Regions from separate parts of the Nonomuraea sp. NPDC049714 genome, predicted to be linked through region 3. Evidence: riboswitches for the same ligand, from Rfam matches in the RefSeq annotation. Region 3 holds a riboswitch; each other region holds the start of a gene.

Region 1 (5,424 bases), on a different contig from region 3:
AGGCACCAGCTCAAGACCATCGAGGAGAGGCTCGAGGTCTGACAGATCGCGGCGGCTCGCGTCCGGGCGCGGCGGGCGCGAGCCGTCGTCACAAACCTACGCTTTTCCGGCCGAATTTGAGGTCAGCTTCGTGATGGAACCGGCGATCTCCGGCCACAGGGGCTGCGGCAGGTCGTGCCCCATACCGGGGAGGACCAGGAGCTCGGCTCCCCGGATGGCCGCCGCGGTGGCCTGGCCGCCGGCGAGCGGAACCAGGGGGTCCGCGTCACCGTGGATGACCAACGTGGGCACGTCCACCCCGCCGAGCGGCTCGGTCCTGTCGGGGGAGGCCATGATCGCGGCGAGCTGCCTGGCGGTGCCCGCCGGGTCGTGGCAGCGGTCGTAGGCCAGGGCGGCCAGCCGCAGGAAACGCTCCCGGTCGAGCTCGAAGCCGGGCGAGCCGATCACCGCCCTGTTCGCCAGCGCCTGGGCCAGCACCGCCTCCCGGTCGCCGGCCGGCGGGGCGAACAGCACCGCGCCGGCCGCCTCGGTGGGCGGGGCCGCCGACGGGCCCGTGGTGGACATGATCGAGGTGAGGGTGAGCACCCGTTCGGGGTGCCTGAAGGCGAGGGTCTGGGCGATCATGCCGCCCATCGACGCGCCCACCACATGCGCGGCGGGCCAGCCGAGCACCTCCATCAGCCCGGCCGCGTCGTCGGCCATGTCGTCCAGCAGATACGCCGAGGGCGTCCCCGGTCGGGGGACGCCCTCGGCGTGCAGATGGGTGGACAGGCCCGCGTCGCGGTTGTCGAATCTGACGACGTGATGACCCTGCTCGGCCAGTAGCGAGCAGAATTCGTCGTCCCAGTGGATGAGCTGGGCGCCCAGCCCCATGATCAGTAGGAGAGGGCGCCCGCCAGGCGAGCCGAAGCTCTCGTAGGCCAGTTCGATGCCGTTGACCGATGCACGCGAGATCACAGATGACAATTACCGTCAAACGCTTCTGGCGTAAAGCCAAACCCAAGGGCGGCGGGGGACGGCGGAGGTCGGCGGGGGTCGGCGCAAAGCCATCCCCAGGGGGCGGCGGGGGGTGTCGCGTGCGGTTGGGGCTGGGTCAGCGGGTCATGAGACGGCGGATGCGGTCGCGGCCGAGGATGGCGCCGCCGCCGACGAGGGCCAGACCGCCGGCGAGGGCGGCACCGGTGACGCCGCTCGGCTCTTCGGTCGCGGCCGCGGCGGCGGGGCTGGAGGGGCCGGCGTACGCGGTCGCCTTGACGGAGACGGCGGGGCCGCCGGAGCCCGAACCGGCGCGGGCGGAGGCGTCGGCGAGAGGCTTGCCCTCCACGACCTTCGGCTCGCCCTTCTCGATCTTCTTCTCGGCCAGGATCTGCGGCGGCTTGGCCGGGTTGGCGTCCTTACGCGACCAGGCGCCGGTCGAGAAGGCCACCGGGTGGTTCTTCTTGCCCACGCCCTTGCCCCACTTGGTGATGACGTACTCGACCTTGATGTGGCCCTTGCCACCGTTGTTGTCGACCATCAGCGTCCGGGAGTTGAACGTGCCACCGGTCAGCTCGGCGAAGGTCTTGGAGTCCAGGTCCAGCATGACGCCGCTGCTGGAGGGAGCGCCGGGGCCACGGTCACCGACGAAGAACGGCATCTTCTTGCCGTTGTAGACCACGTAGCCCTCGGTCAGCAGGGGCCAGCTGGGGCTGGCGGCCATGCCCTTCTGCATGGGCTTGCCGCTGGCGGGCAGGCCGGTGTCGCCGGCGCGGCCGGAGTTGTCGTCCCAGAAGTACGAGGCCGTGGTCGAGCCCTTGAGCAGGACCTTCTGAGTGTCGTCGACATCGGCGTGGGCGGCGGGGCCGGCGCCGAAGGTCAGGACGCCGGCAGTGGCGGCGCCGGCGAGCAGGGTGATGGAACGCATGCCGAAGCGAGCAGACATGAAAAAGGGAATCCTTCGTTAGGTAATGGGGAAGCGCGCGCTCGCTTGAGGGCGTAGCCGGGCAGCGAAAGGCCGACGGACGCTACGCGGAGCGCGGAGAAGCTTGGGGGAAGTCGCCGCTCAGTGGGCGGCTGGTGACGTTACGCGGGCTGGGGGTACGCGGGAACGGAGCACAGGTGAGTTCGTCCTCTCCATCTCGCCTACCGGGTTAGCTGACGGGTTCGGACGTGGAGATGTCCTACCGGCCGCGAAGGCCGGATTCACCCCAGGAGATGGGTCCCCGGTTCCCGCGGAGGCGCGGGATTCGGCGCCAGGCGGCCGCCTCTTCCTGTTGAAGGGCCAGGTCACCGCCTGGTAACGCCACTCAACTTATAGGCCAAACCGGACAAACGCAAAGCAAATGCCATGAATTGGTTGAAAGATCTACCTAGGAAGGTCAAGAAAAAGGGGGGTACGGCATGCCGTACCCCCGCGAAATCCCCCGATTCAGCCGCCGCTCTTACGCCTGAACGATCGCTTGCTGGCAGCCGGCCCGTGTGCTCCGTGGATCTTCGAAGCGTCGGCGCCCCTGCCACCCGCACCCGTGTCCGCCTGCTGGTTGCGCTTGCGATCCAGCGCCTCGCGGAACTTGCGCTTCATCTCGTCCTCGGGGGTTTCGCTGACTTCCGGCTCCGGTGATTCCGCCATGAGGACCTCCTGGTGTTGGGGACATACACAGCTTGGCATGACGCTCCTTACAGCGCGAAACCGGGGATCGGCGATTCCGGGTCACAGCGGCGTGGAGCAGGTGCCCGAGCGGATGAAGGCCAGGCCGTCGTAGTCGTCCGCGAGCACGGTCGGAGCGAAGCGGAATTTGTAGGTGAGACGGTTGACCACGGCTCCGTAGGCGCGCACGTGCAGACGGCTGCCGAGCCAGCGCGCCACCCCCTCCGACCGCTCGCCGGTGCGCAGGTCCAGCAGGTGATCGTCCGGGCAGGCGGCGGCCAGCCTGGCCTCGACCATCGTGGCGTTGTCGACGCTCGGCACCCGGTTCCGCACGGGCGGCTTGCGCGGGTCGGGCTTGCCGAAGCGCATCCGCCTGGCCCTGAACTCCCCCTCGCCCATGAGCAGCCCCAGGGCGTAGTAGGCGGCGCCGTGCCGCTGCCGCAGGTGCCGGCCCATGGCCGGGACGGGGCCGCCGCCGTGGTTGCCGGACATCACATGGCCGTTGTGCGCCCACACCGCGACCTTCACGGCGGGATCGCCCAGCAGCCGGTCCACGTTGTCGGCGAGAAACAGGTCACGGACGGCCCCGACGGTCTGCTGCGGGTCGGCGTGCCGCATCGGCCGGGACGCCAGGACGGCGCTCTGCCGCAGCGTCCTGGCATGCGCGATCGCCTCACCCGCCGGTCCGGGCCCGGCGGCGAGGAAGTCCTCCAGGCGGCGGGCGGCTGTCTCGACGGCCGGGTCCAGGGGGCCGTCCACCCCCAGCCGGGTCTGCCCGAGCGCGGCCAGCGGCTCCAGGAACGCCGGGGCGACCTCCCCCAGGTATCGGGCCAGCCACTCGATCGAGGCCGCCGGATACTGCGGGTCGATCCCGGCGAAACGCACCTTACGCTCCGGGGGCGCGGCGCGGTTGTACTCGCGCATCCACTCCACCACCCCGAGCATCTCGCGCGTGTGCCAGGTCCAGAAGACCATCCCACCCAGCGCCTCGGCCGCGTCGCCGGTGCCGTGCAGCACGTAGTCGTTGACCGCCTCGGCCGCGGAGACGCTGGCCTCCATCGCCAGCACGGTGAAGCCCAGCTCCTCCACCAGGAAGCGCAGCAGCCGGTGCTTGAGTAGGAAGAACTCGCGGGTGCCGTGGGTGGCCTCGCCGAGCCCCACCACGCGCACGCCGTCCAGAGCGGGCCGCAGCGGCTCCAGGTCGGCGACGGGCGTGCCCGGCTCCAGCGCGGCCAGCCGGATGGCCCGCCCCGCCAGCCAGCCGGTCAGCTCTTCCGGGACGGCGACAGCGGTCATGACTTCTTCGCGCCGCGCCGTACGGCATCGCCCAGGAGCACCAGCCCGAGCAGGCCGAGGACGAGGCTCAGGGCGGTGTGCGCGCTGCCGTCGAGCCAGAGATGCAGCAGGCCGAAGTGCCGGTCGAAGGAGGTGGCCACCAAGCCGCCGAACCCCTGCAGCATGAGAAAGAAACCGAGAATCCCCATGGGCTACACCTTGCCATGGCGATGTCGGCGGCACAGGCGACCAAAGTATGCCCACAGCCGACCATCGAACGTTTCTTATTGCCGCCCAAGAAAGTGCGGATCATTTTTCTTACGGCAAAGATCCACACAGTCCGGAAAACTCGTACTATTTCTGGCAAAGCACCGGAAACGAGGCGAGGGCATGACAGGGGACGAGCAGCTTCCGGCACACATCGATCCGACCGTGCCCAGTGTCGCCAGGATGTACGACTACTACCTCGGCGGGAAGGACAACTTCCCGGCCGACCGGGAAGCCGCCGAGCAGATCATCCAGCTGGGCCGCCAGATGGGCTCGGACATCAGGGAGGTCGCCCTGGCCAACCGCGGGTTCCTGATCCGCGGCGTACGGCATATCGCCGAGTCCGGGGTGCGGCAGTTTCTCGACCTGGGCACCGGCCTGCCCACCCAGGACAACATCCACCAGGTGGTCCAGCGCGTCACGCCCGACGCCAGGGTCGTCTACTCCGACAACGATCCCATCGTGCTGGCCCACGCGCGGGCCCTGCTCGCCGACAATCCCGGCACGGTCATCGTGGAGGCGGACGTACGCGCCCCGGAGGCCCTCCTGGTGGCCGCCGCCGGCCACCTCGACTTCACCCGGCCCGTGGCGGTCGTCATCGCGGCGGTGCTGCACTTCCTGCACGACGACGCGGAGGTGGCGCGGATCATCGAGACCCTGCGCCGGCCGCTGGTCCCGGGCAGCCACCTGATGGTCTCCCACGGTTACATCGAGACCGGCCAGGCCGACAAGGAGGCAGTGGACGTGGTGCGCGACGTCTACCGGCGCAGCACGTCCGGCGCGATCGCGTGGCGTGACCGCGAGAGCATGCTGGGCTGGTTCGAGGGCCTCGAACTGCTGGATCCGGGCGTCGTCCCGGCCCAGCGGTGGCGCAACCCCGACGAGGACCCGTACGGCTGGCCCGGCCTGGCCCGCGGCGGCGTGCTGGCCGGGGTCGCCCGCGTCGCGTAGCTGTTCACCCGCACGGCGAGGAGAGAGCGCATGTTCCAGGTGGGGGCGGTCACCGTCACCGAGATCGTCGAGACCCGGATGTCCGTCCCCGTCACCCTGGCGTTCCGGGGCCTGAACGGCGAGAACCCCGCCGACCTGCGCCCCCGCTTCCCGGCGGCCCTCTTCGACCAGGCCGGAGACCCGGTGCTGGTCTTCCGCAGCCACGTCCTGCGCACCCCGCAGAGCGTGATCGTCCTGGACACCGGCTGGGGCAACCACAAAGAACGCCGCCTCGACCCGTACGGCCACCTCCTCGACACCGGCTA
Region 2 (5,424 bases), on a different contig from region 3:
GCTGCAGCGTGTAGGGCAGGGCGGTGTCCGACACGGCGAACGCCCCGGCCTCGCCCAGCGCGGCCAGCCGGGGGAAGCGCCCGGCCATGCGCTCCCCCAGCAGCGGCGCGCGCCGTTCCCACCACTCGTCGTCGCTGCTGCCGGTCCGCGCGGGCGCCTGCTCGGCCTCGACGACCGCCGAGGCGGCGCCTCTGGTGTACGCCTCCACCGCCGCGACGCATCCCGCCACGTCGATCGCCGCCAGGCCGTGCCCGTCGAGCAGGGCCATCGCGGCCTCGTAGCGGGTGACGACGTTCGGGCCGAAGACCGTGCGCGAGGTCGCCACCTGCAGCAGCCAGGGATGGGCGCGGAAGGCGGCGAGGTCGGACCGCGCCAGGTCGCGCAACCCGGCCCGCCGACCGGCGTCGGCACTGGGCAGCGGCTGACCGCCCGCGACCCGGTCGACCATCAGCTCCAGCAACTCCGCCTTGCCCGGCACGTAGGTGTACAGCGACGCCGTGCCGATGCCGAGCCGCTGCGCCAGGGTCCGCATCGACAGGGCGGCCGGACCGGCGCTGTCGGCTTCGGCGATCGCGGCGTCGACGATCCGCGGCAGGTCGAGCCGCTGCCTCGGCCCGCGCCGGGGCGCCGGCAACCCGTCCCAGAGCAGCGCCATGGTGCGCGCCGCGTCACCCCGCCCCGCGTACTCCATCTCACGACCTCCAGAAAAACTCCGAACAGTGTACGGTGTCAACATGCGCACCGAGTACACCATCCCAGGCCTGCCCTGCCGGGACCTCGACGACGTCCTGCCCTTCTACACCGCGCTCGGTTTCGACGTGACGTACCGTCAGGAGCGCCCGAACCCGTTCGCCGCCGTCCGGCGCGGCGGCATCGAGCTGCACTTCTTCAGCGTCCCCGGGTTCGATCCCGCTGACTCGATGGGCAGTGTGGTCGTACTGGTCCCGGACACGTGGGCGCTGCACGCGGCGTTCGCCGCCGGGTTGCGCGAGGCGTTCGGGAAGGTGCCGGTGTCCGGGATCCCGCGGATGACCCGGCCTCGCGCCAGGCAGGGCGCGCCCGGCGGGTTCAGCGTGGTCGACCCGGGCGGCAACTGGCTGCGGATCCACCGGCACGGAGACGAGGAACCGGCCGCGCCGCAGAGCCGGCTGGCACGCGTGGTGGCCGCCGCCGTGCGCCAGGCCGACTCGCACGGCGACGAGGCCGCCGGGGTGCGCGTACTGGAGAACGGGCTGGCCCGGCACGCCGACGCGCCGCCCGCCGAGCGGCTGCCCGCCCTGGTCTACCTCGCCGAGCTGCGGCTGCGCACCGGCGAACGGGAGGCGGCGGCCACCCTGCTCGCCGAGGTCGGCGCGCTGGAGCTGTCCCCCGCCGACCGCGAGACCCTCGCCACCGACCTCGCCACGGCCGCCGAGCTCACCGCCGAACTGCGCGCCTCCCAGCCGGCCGGCTGACCTTCACAGCGGCCAGAGCCGCGCCCTTTCAGCGCGCCGAGCCGCTGACCGGGGTGGTCATGTGGATGATCATGGCGTGCAGATAGGCGCGGAAGTCCTCCAGTTCCTCCGTGCTCGGCGGCCGTCCGCGCCGCCCCTGACCGCGATGCGGGTCGAGGTACCGCATGCCGCCGGCCAGGAACCCGTACACGCACCACACCACGGTCCAGAGCAGATGCTCGGCGTCGATGTCGGCCGGTATGAGGTCCCGTACGGCGTTGAGCAGGAGGGCCGACAGCGGCCGCGAGTACAGGTCCTCCAAGCCGGGCACGTCGGCGGCGTCCCCCATCCATCGGTGCAGCCACAGCGCCAGGATCTGCGGATGGGTGGCGTAGAAGTCCAGGTAGGCGTCCGCCAGCTCGATCAGCCCCTCCCTGGCCGGGGTGAAGGCGGCCACCGCCGCGTTCAGGACCTCACGCTCGGCGCGATGCGCCCGCAGCATCACCTCCGCGTACAGCTGATGCTTGCCGCCGGCCCGCGCGGTCAGCCACTCCACGTCGACCCCGGCGGCGTCGGCGATCAGGCGCATCGACGTCCCGTCGAACCCCAGCTCGGCGAACAACCGTGCCGCGACGCCCACCAGCCGGTCCGCCTCAGGATCCATCGTCATGGTTCATCACTCTAAGTGACGGACAATCTTCCTGTGCGAATCGACCGCCTGATGACGGCCGGATGACGGCCGGCGGGCGCCTGCTCAGGCGGTGCGGCCGAGGGCGCGGAGCTGCCCGGGGGTGAGCGGGGAGACGTTCTGGTCGACGGGGTTGTCGGAGTACTGGTGGATGGCCCAGGACTTCCAGTCGGCCGGCGGGGTGACCGTGCCCTTGGCCTTGCTGTAGTGGGCGACCCAGAGCGGGTACTCGGCCAGCCCCTTGCCGTAGGTGTCGGCGAAGTTCCAGCCGCTGTAGAACATCGGGGTGATGCCGGTCTTGTCCTTCACGTGGGCGAGCCAGGTCTTGGCCCAGCCGTTGACCTCGGCGACGGAGCGGCCGTCGGTGGTCTCCAGGTCCAGCACCAGCAGGTCGCCGGGCTTGGCGGGCTGGGAGTTCACCATGGACAGGAAGTGCTCGGCCTCGGCGATGGGGTCGTTGGCCGGGTGGCCGTAGTGGTAAGCGCCGCGGACGATGCCCTTGGCGTCCAGTTCCCGCCAGTGCCGGGCGAAGGCGTGGTCGCGGAAGGTCACGCCCTCGGTCGCCTTGATGATGCCGAATTCGGCGGGGCTGGCGTTCCAGTCGTGGTCGGGCTGGTAGTTCGAGACGTCCTGGCCGTACGTGAGCGGGACGGTGCGTTCCTGGGCGACGGGCGCGTTCTCCGGCGGCGCCGCGTGGGCGGGGCCTGCCATGGCCAGGCTCGCGGCTGCGAGGGCGAGTCCGGCGAGGGCGCGGGTGAGGGGTGTGCGCAGGCGGGGGTCGAGCATGAGGGGGTTGACTCCTTGCTTCCATGCCGCCTACCGGGTTAGCTGACGGGTTCGGGCTGGGAAGTGCCCTACGGGCGCAGCTGGGCTGGCGTCCGATTCACCCCGGAAAAGAATGGGTCCCCGGCTCCGCGTGAGCGGATTAGGCGGCCGCGCACTGCCCTGGCTGGCAGGGGGTCCCACCAGGGCAGCGCGCGGTCCGGTCAATGATTCGGCAACGGATGGTCTAGGGGAGCCCCGTTCCGGCTGCCGTAATGACCGAGAAGGTATATAACCCCCAATGTCCCCGCAAGAGGGACAAACATCCACATAGACCCCGACTCCATCTGTCGGACGCCGCAACCCCTTGCCTGTAAGGGATTCCCGCCTCTAGGTAGATCTTTGACCGAGCAGGGGGCGCGACGGTCAGCCGTCCATCGCCTCGGCGAGTGAGCGGGGGCGCAGGTCGGTCCAGTGGGCCTCGACGTAGTCCAGGCACGCCTGCCGGGTGTTCTCCGCGAAGGCGACCGTCCACCCGGCGGGGACCTCGGCGAAGACGGGCCACAGCGAGTGCTGCCCCTCGGCGTTGACCAGAACCAGGAAGCGGCCTTCCGCGTCGTCGAACGGGTTGGTGCTCATGTACGGATTCCTCCTCGGAAGCAGTCAGGGACAGAGGATCAGCGGGACGCCGCTCGCGACAGGGCGTAGGGGTTCGGGCTGCGCAGCCGGCCGGCCATCGACTGGACGATCTCGCCCACCCGGACCGCCGTGTTGGACAGCAGGGTGGAGGTGAGGCCGTGGGTGTGCTCGGTGGCCCCCTGGACGTAGATGCCGCAGCGCATCGCCGGCGACGTCGCGATCCGGTAGTCGCGGCCGACCCGCAGCCCGCCGCCGGGAAGCCGCTCGCAGTGCTCGCCGATGGCGCCCAGCAGGGTCAGCGGGTCGGCCGGGCGATAGCCGGTGGCGAAGACGACGACGTCGGCGTCCAGCGGGGCACGCTCACCCGTCGGCAGGAACTCCACCGTGGCGCGCACCTCCGTCTCGCCCGGTTCCACCTCGACGAGCCGGGAGGCGTTGAGGATGCGCAGCCGCTCGGTGCCCCGCACCTTCTCCTGGTAGTGGCGGCGGTAGAGCTCGTCGATGACCTCCAGGTCCACCACCGAGTAGTTGGTGGAGGCGTGGTAGCCGAGCAGCCGCGACTTCACCTCGTCGGGGGCGGAGTAGAAGTGGTCGACCGCCGTGGGGTCGAAGATGCGGTTGGCGAAGGAGCTGTCGTCGGCGGGGGTGTAGCCGTACTTGGCGAAGACCGCGCACACCTCGGCGTCCGGGAAGGTGTCGTGCAGGTGGCCGGTCACCTCCGCGGCGCTCTGGCCGGCGCCCACCACGATGATCCTTCGCGGGTCGCGCAGCCCGGGGAGCCGGTCGAGCAGCTCCTCGCTGTGCCAGACGCGCTCGTCGCTCACCATGCCCTCCGGCAGGACCGGTTCGAGCCCGGCGGCGACGACCAGGTCACGGGTGCGCCGGGTGGTCAGCGTGCCGTCGCTCTGACGGACGACCACGTCCAGGTACTCGACCGTCCCGGCCACGGCCACCGGGGTGACGGCGACGACCTCGGATCCGTACTCCACCTGATCGGCGAAGGGCGCGGCCGCCCATTCGAGGTAGTCGTGGAACTCCATCCGGGAGGGGAACATGGTCTTGTGGTTGATGAAGTCGAGCAGGCGTCCCTTGTCCTGCAGATAGGTGAGAAAGCTGAACTCACTCGCCGGATTCCGCATGGTGACCAGATCCTTGAGGAAGGACACCTGCATGGTGGTCCCTTCCAGCAGCATGCCCCGGTGCCATCCGAAGGCGGGCTGTTTGTCGAGGAACACGGCGTCTATCAGATGGCCCGTCCGCGCATGGTGCTCGCGTAAGGCGATCGCAAGGGCGAGGTTGGACGGCCCGAAGCCGATGCCTACGAGGTCGTGGACGTGCTGATCCGTAGAGGACAATGTAGCGCCTTCCTGGCGGGCCGATTCAGGGGTGGATGACCTACCTGAATTAGGTTAGCCTGACCTAATTAAGGCGAGCCTAACCTGATCGGATCCCCTCGACAAGGAGACACCCATGCGGGTCGTGATGTTCGGTTACCAGACCTGGGGGCACCGCACCCTCCAGGCGCTGCTGGACTCCGAGCACGAGGTCGTCCTCGTGGTGACACACCCACAGAGCGACCACGCGTACGAGAGGATCTGGAGCGACTCGGTCGCCGAGCTGGCGCAGGCCAACGGCGTCCCGGTGCTGCTGCGCGACCGGCCGGACGACGAGGAGCTGATGACCCGGCTCAAGGACGCCGACCCCGATCTCATCGTCGCCAACAACTGGCGGACCTGGATCCCGCCGCAGATCTTCCGCCTGCCCCGCCACGGCACCCTCAACGTGCACGACTCGCTGCTGCCGGCCTACGCGGGCTTCTCGCCGCTGATCTGGGCGCTGATCAACGGCGAGGAGGAGGTCGGCGTCACCGCGCACATGATGGACGAGGACCTGGACGCCGGC
Region 3 (5,424 bases):
GCGGAAAATTTTGTGAAAAGCCATCGAGCCAGGTACGAGTGGCTCAACGAAGATCTTTGACCACCAGCGTTCCCGCGAGTCTGTCATGCGGCCCACGCTGGAGTGGCTTGTCGATCAAGATGAGCAGACCGACGCCGAACACGAACATTCCGGCCAGCAGATTGACCACCGGAATGCCCATCACCATAGCGGGCGCCGGATAGAGCAGGGCTCGTTTGAGCCGCTCACGCGGCGGAAGGTCGCCCGGCGCAACCCGAATCTTCATGATCGCCTTCCCGAACGTGCGCCCGCCTCGGGAAAGTTGACGCCAGTCGTAGGCCGTATATGCCAGCCCCGCGAGCACCCAAGCGAACACCCCGGGCAAACGTCCCTCGAACGCGTCCAGAACCCCGACAGTTCGGAAGATGCCCCAGAGCGCAATGAACAGAATGTAATAGAAGACGCCGAAGACGAGCGCTTCAATGAGCCTGGCGACGAGTCGTTCCCACCATTCAGCGGGCATCAGGTCCACCTGCGGCGGTGTCCCGGCCATAACCTCACCTCACCCCATCGCAGGCCTGTCAGAGCCCCGCAGGGCCCATTCTGGTACCGGATCGAGGCACAAAACAGGGGCCGACGGGATGCCGGCCCCTGTTTCACGTGGTCTGGGTTACTTGATCTTCACCACCACGGTGCCGGCGAACTTGTCGGCGAACGTCTGCTGCAGCGGCTTGTCCCAGAGCTGGGAGGCGGCGTTCACACCCACGGCGATCACGCCGAGCAACGGGCCGACCAGCGGGACGATGCCGAGCACGTAACCGCCCCAGGTGCCACCCGCACGCTTCAGCGCCAGGTCGGTCGGCAGCCCGCCGGGCGGCAGCGCCTGCCCCACCGGGACGACCTTGATCCCCATCACCATCTTGCCGAGCGTCTGCCCGTTCATCTTGGTCATGAAGAACTCGTAGGCCACGTACAGCGCCGCCAGGAGGAGGTACTGGATGAGCCCCGCGAGGAAGGAGGAGGCGCCCACGAAGCCGCTCGTGGCGCCGGTGACCGAGCTGTAGCTCGCGACGAACAGGGCGGTGATGACGAGGGACACCAGGAAGGAGATGATGCCGAAGATGACGCCGTCGATCAGACGGGCCACCAGACGCTGCCACCACTCCGCCAGCGGCGCCGGAGCACCGGGCGGCTGCACCCCGACCGGCTTGCCGTACGCCTGTCCGTAGGGCTGCTGACCGTAACCGGCCTGCGCCGGCTGCCCGTAGCCCTGCTGGCCGTACTGCGGCTGCTGACCGTACTGGGGCTGCTGTGCGTAGCCCTGCTGGCCGTAGGCCTGCTGCTGCCCGTAGTCAGGCTGAGAGGCCGGCTGCTGGCCGTAGTCAGGCTGCCCGTACTGCGGCTGCTGACCATAACCCTGCTGCCCGGAAGGCGGCTGCTGGCCATAGCCCTGCGGCTGCCCATAACCCTGCTGACCCGACGGCTGCTGCTGACCGTAGCCCTGCTGCTGGCCGTAATCCGGCTGGGGCTGCTGTGCGTAGCCCTGCTGGCCGTAGGCCTGCTGCTGGCCATAGTCCGGCTGAGAGGCCGGCTGCTGGCCGTAGTCAGGCTGCCCGTACTGCGGCTGCTGACCATAACCCTGCTGCCCGGAAGGCGGCTGCTGGCCATAACCCTGCGGCTGCCCATAACCCTGCTGACCCGACGGCTGCTGCTGCCCGTAGCCCTGCTGCTGCCCGTAGTCAGGCTGCTGCTGGCCATAGCCCTGCTGCCCGTACTGCGGCTGCTGGCCGTAGCCCTGCTGCTGCTGTTGCCCGTACTGGGGCTGCTGGCCATAGGCGTCGTCGGCCCGGTAACCGACGATGGTCACGTCGGGGTCGGGCTCGCCCTGCTGGCGTCCCGTGTTCTGCCCGTATTCAGGATGTCCGTACGGCGGGTTGTCGCCGGAGTTGTCCTGAGGATACGGCGGCTGTCCTGTGCTCACCGTGTCACCTCGCTTCGAGTGCGCATGTGGCACGTGTCAGGGCACATGCCTGTCCTGGCCCAAGGTATCGACATAGGTATCAACAATCACCTTTCCTGTCAGTCAAGGACCTCGTCACCCGACGCCAGGTGGAGCAGCATACGCGTGTTGCCCAGGGTGTTCGGCTTGACGTGCTCCAGGTCCAGGAACTCGGCCACACCTTCGTCGTAGGAGGCCAGCAGCTCGGCATAGACCTCAGGTGAGACCGGGGTGCCCTGGATGGTACGGAACCCGTGCCGGGCGAAGAAATCGACCTCGAAGGTGAGGCAGAACACGCGCTGCAGCTCCAGTTCCCTGGCGGTGCTGAGGAGAGCCGAGACGATCCGGTGGCCGATGCCCAGGCCCCGGGCCTCAGGGTGGACGGCGACCGTGCGGATCTCCGCCAGGTCCTCCCAGAGCACGTGCAGGGCGCCGCAGCCGACGACCTCGCCGCCGCGCTCGGCCACCCAGAACTCCTGCACGTCTTCGTACAGGGTGACGGTCGCCTTCTCCAGCAAGCGATGTCCGGCGCCGGCATAGGTGTCGACCAGGAGCTTGATGGTCCGGACGTCCGGGGTCCTGGCGCGCCGGACGACGACCTCTGTCTCTGGGACCGTGAGTTCGGCGACCTGCTCCATGGACATCCAGCGTACAGATGTCATTACGGCTCAGCCCTAACTCTCACCTCTGCCCCATCCTGTGACCTCTCGTGTTCGGGTGAGCACGCTCGGATTTGCACGGTTCCTACAGTCCCATCCCCCGACGAACCTAGGGCAAAGGGGACATAAATCCTTTTCTGTACGGGGTGCCACGAGATCACCTTGTGACCCTTCGGTTGTGAAACCTCTACAGACTCTGCAGTTCCGGTTGAGCAGGAACCTGGAGTGCATTAGTGTCCAGCGACGATGTCCCCCGCGATTCTCGTACGGGACGCGCCCAATCCCCGCAGGGGAGCCGGGGAACCACAAGTGGTGCCCGCACAGCACCACCAGGGGTGAATCCGAGTTTCGGCTCGGTAGGGCTGCTTCCGGCCCGAACCCGTCAGCTAACCCGGTAGGCGTCGATGGAAGGAGCTCGGTCGGTGAAGCGCAGCGGGACCAAGGAGAAACGGGTCCTCCAGCTCGGCGTTGTCGGCGTGACGGTCGCCGCCCTGCTCATGGCCGGCCCGCCCGGCTCCGCCGCCGCCGACCCGAAGCCCTCGCTCAAGCAGCTCTCCAAGCAGGTCGAGGAGATGCACGTCGAGATCGAGACGCTGACCGAGAACTACAACGGGCAGCGCGTGAAGCTCAAGGCGGCCCAGAAGTCCGCGCAGAGCGCCAAGAGGACGCTGGCCGTCAGTGAGGCCGAGCTGACCGCCAAGCGCTCCAAGGCGATGGTGCTCGCGCAGAACGAGTACATCACCGGCGGGCTCGGCAACGCCCTGACCTTCGCCGGCTCGATGGACCCCGAGAACTACCTCGACCGGGCCGCCACCACCTACGCGCTCCAGCAGCAGCAGGGCGAGGAGGTGGTCCAGCTCACCAAGGCCATGAAGGCGGCCGAGCGGGCCAGAGCGGGCGCCAAGGCGCGCATCGACGAGGTGACGGAGATCGTCAAGGATCTCGACACCAAGCGCGACAAGATCGTCAAGATGGTCGCCAAGGTGGAGAGCAGCCTCTTCAAGCGCGCGCTCGGCGAGGCCGGCCGCCCGGGCACCCCCGCCACCCGCGTCAGCCTGCCCATCCCCGGCTCAGGCAAGGCCGCGCAGGCCGCGCAGTGGGCGCTCACCCAGCAGCTCAAGCCCTACATCTGGGGCGCCGAGGGCCCACGCGGCTACGACTGCTCGGGCCTGGTGATGGCGGCCTACCAGCGCGTGGGGATCTCGCTGCCGCACTACACCGGTGACCAGTGGACCGCCGGCAGGCACATCCCCAAGGAGGAGCTGCGCCCCGGCGACCTGGTCTTCTTCTACAGCGACCTGCACCACGTGGGCATCTATCTGGGCGGCGGCATGATGGTGCACGCGCCGCGGACCGGTGACGTGGTGCGGATCGCGTCGCTCGACCGGCGCCCCTACGCCGGAGCCGTGCGCATCGCTGACTAGATCACCTCGCGCTGGATCACCTCGCGGGCTAGATCAGCTGCCGGCGTGCCGCCCAGGCCACCGCCTCGATCGCGGTGGCCACGCCGATGCGGTCGCAGATCCCCCGCAGTCTTCGGCGCACCGTCCGCCCGCTGATGTCCAAGCGCCGTCCCACCCGATCCACCGTTACCCCCTTGGCGAGCTCGGCCAGCAATGCCAGATCGGCATGGCTGAGCTCAACGCCTTCAGTGAGCACATTCATCGGGAGCCCTCCCTCCCAACAGCACGACTCGGAGACGTCATTGATCCGAGTGAGGCTGCTCGTCCCGCCAGACGGTAAACGCATGCGGGAAAGGTCGTCAAGCACGAGATCGGCATGACTTGACGCGCCTCGCCGCAGCTGAAGTACTCGCTATATGTCGGCAAATATCGGGGCGCAATGATCGCGGTGGTGACACCTGCGCAGCTTCGCTCCGCCGTCCCGCGCGGACGGCGGAGCCGCTGCCGGAAAGAGCCCGCTCAGCCGGTCGGTCTCACCAGCGGGAACAAGATCGTCTCGCGGATGTTACGGCCGGTGAACGCCATGACCATGCGGTCGATGCCGGCGCCCATGCCACCCGTCGGCGGCATCGCGTACTCCAGGGCCTGCAGGAAGTCCTCGTCGAGCTGCATGGCCTCCGGGTCGCCGCCCGCGGCCAGCAGGGACTGCTCCACCAGGCGGCGGCGCTGCTCGATCGGGTCGATGAGCTCGGAGTAGGCGGTGCCCAGCTCGGTGCCGAACCCGATCAGGTCCCACTTCTCCGTCAGCATCGGGTTGTCGCGGTGCTGGCGGGTCAGCGGGGAGGTCTCCAGCGGGTAGTCCATGACGAACGTGGGCTGGATCAGGGTGTGCTCCACGAGCTCCTCGAACAGCTCCTGGACCAGCTTGCCCTGTCCCCACTTGGCGTCCCAGTGGACGTCGTGCTTGTCGGCGAGCGCGCGGACCCGCTCCAGCGGGGTCTCGGTGGTGAGCTCCTCGCCCACCGCCTCCGACACCGCGTCGTACAGCCTGATCCTGGGCCACTCGGGGATGCCCAGGTCGACCTCGACGCCGTCGTGCACCACCACGGAGGTGCCCAGCGCGGCGACCACGGCCTTCTGGTACATCCGCTGGGTCAGGTCCGCCATGTCGTTGTAGTCGAGGTAGGTGCCGTAGGCCTCGATCATGGTGAACTCGGGGTTGTGCGTGGAGTCCGCGCCCTCGTTGCGGAAGTTGCGGTTGATCTCGAAGACCTTCTCGATGCCGCCTACGACCAGCCGCTTGAGGTAGAGCTCGATGGCGATGCGGAGGTAGAGCTCCATGTCGTAGGCGTTGATGTGGGTCTTGAAGGGCCGGGCGGCGGCG

What was found. A riboswitch is a leader RNA that binds a small molecule or an ion and turns the genes downstream of it on or off. The one in region 3 is predicted to bind cyclic di-AMP.
Region 1: it holds a riboswitch for cyclic di-AMP, as region 3 does, so the genes downstream of both, ACIBQX_RS15325 (hypothetical protein) here and ACIBQX_RS40055 (NlpC/P60 family protein) in region 3, are expected to answer to the same signal.
Region 2: it holds a riboswitch for cyclic di-AMP, as region 3 does, so the genes downstream of both, ACIBQX_RS37035 (glycoside hydrolase family 25 protein) here and ACIBQX_RS40055 (NlpC/P60 family protein) in region 3, are expected to answer to the same signal.

What each region holds. Positions count from the first base shown of each region.
Region 1 covers NZ_JBITLM010000003.1:434,788-440,211, forward strand. The annotation lists gene ACIBQX_RS15315 (hypothetical protein) at 1-42, shown strand, start outside; gene ACIBQX_RS15320 (alpha/beta fold hydrolase) at 97-957, opposite strand; gene ACIBQX_RS15325 (hypothetical protein) at 1,094-1,921, opposite strand; cyclic di-AMP (ydaO/yuaA leader) riboswitch at 2,104-2,241, opposite strand; gene ACIBQX_RS15330 (DUF5302 domain-containing protein) at 2,408-2,608, opposite strand; gene ACIBQX_RS15335 (erythromycin esterase family protein) at 2,690-3,922, opposite strand; gene ACIBQX_RS15340 (hypothetical protein) at 3,919-4,110, opposite strand; gene ACIBQX_RS15345 (SAM-dependent methyltransferase) at 4,292-5,119, shown strand; gene ACIBQX_RS15350 (MBL fold metallo-hydrolase) at 5,150-5,424, shown strand, end outside.
Region 2 covers NZ_JBITLM010000012.1:36,051-41,474, forward strand. The annotation lists gene ACIBQX_RS37020 (TetR/AcrR family transcriptional regulator) at 1-691, opposite strand, end outside; gene ACIBQX_RS37025 (bleomycin resistance protein) at 735-1,454, shown strand; gene ACIBQX_RS37030 (TetR/AcrR family transcriptional regulator) at 1,483-2,103, opposite strand; gene ACIBQX_RS37035 (glycoside hydrolase family 25 protein) at 2,188-2,907, opposite strand; cyclic di-AMP (ydaO/yuaA leader) riboswitch at 2,920-3,063, opposite strand; gene ACIBQX_RS37040 (MbtH family protein) at 3,310-3,522, opposite strand; gene ACIBQX_RS37045 (lysine N(6)-hydroxylase/L-ornithine N(5)-oxygenase family protein) at 3,561-4,877, opposite strand; gene ACIBQX_RS37050 (methionyl-tRNA formyltransferase) at 4,993-5,424, shown strand, end outside.
Region 3 covers NZ_JBITLM010000013.1:297,567-302,990, reverse strand. The annotation lists gene ACIBQX_RS40070 (RDD family protein) at 44-532, opposite strand; gene ACIBQX_RS40065 (RDD family protein) at 650-1,960, opposite strand; gene ACIBQX_RS40060 (amino-acid N-acetyltransferase) at 2,059-2,616, opposite strand; cyclic di-AMP (ydaO/yuaA leader) riboswitch at 2,902-3,053, shown strand; gene ACIBQX_RS40055 (NlpC/P60 family protein) at 3,060-4,061, shown strand; gene ACIBQX_RS40050 (LuxR C-terminal-related transcriptional regulator) at 4,090-4,302, opposite strand; gene lysX (bifunctional lysylphosphatidylglycerol synthetase/lysine--tRNA ligase LysX) at 4,560-5,424, opposite strand, start outside.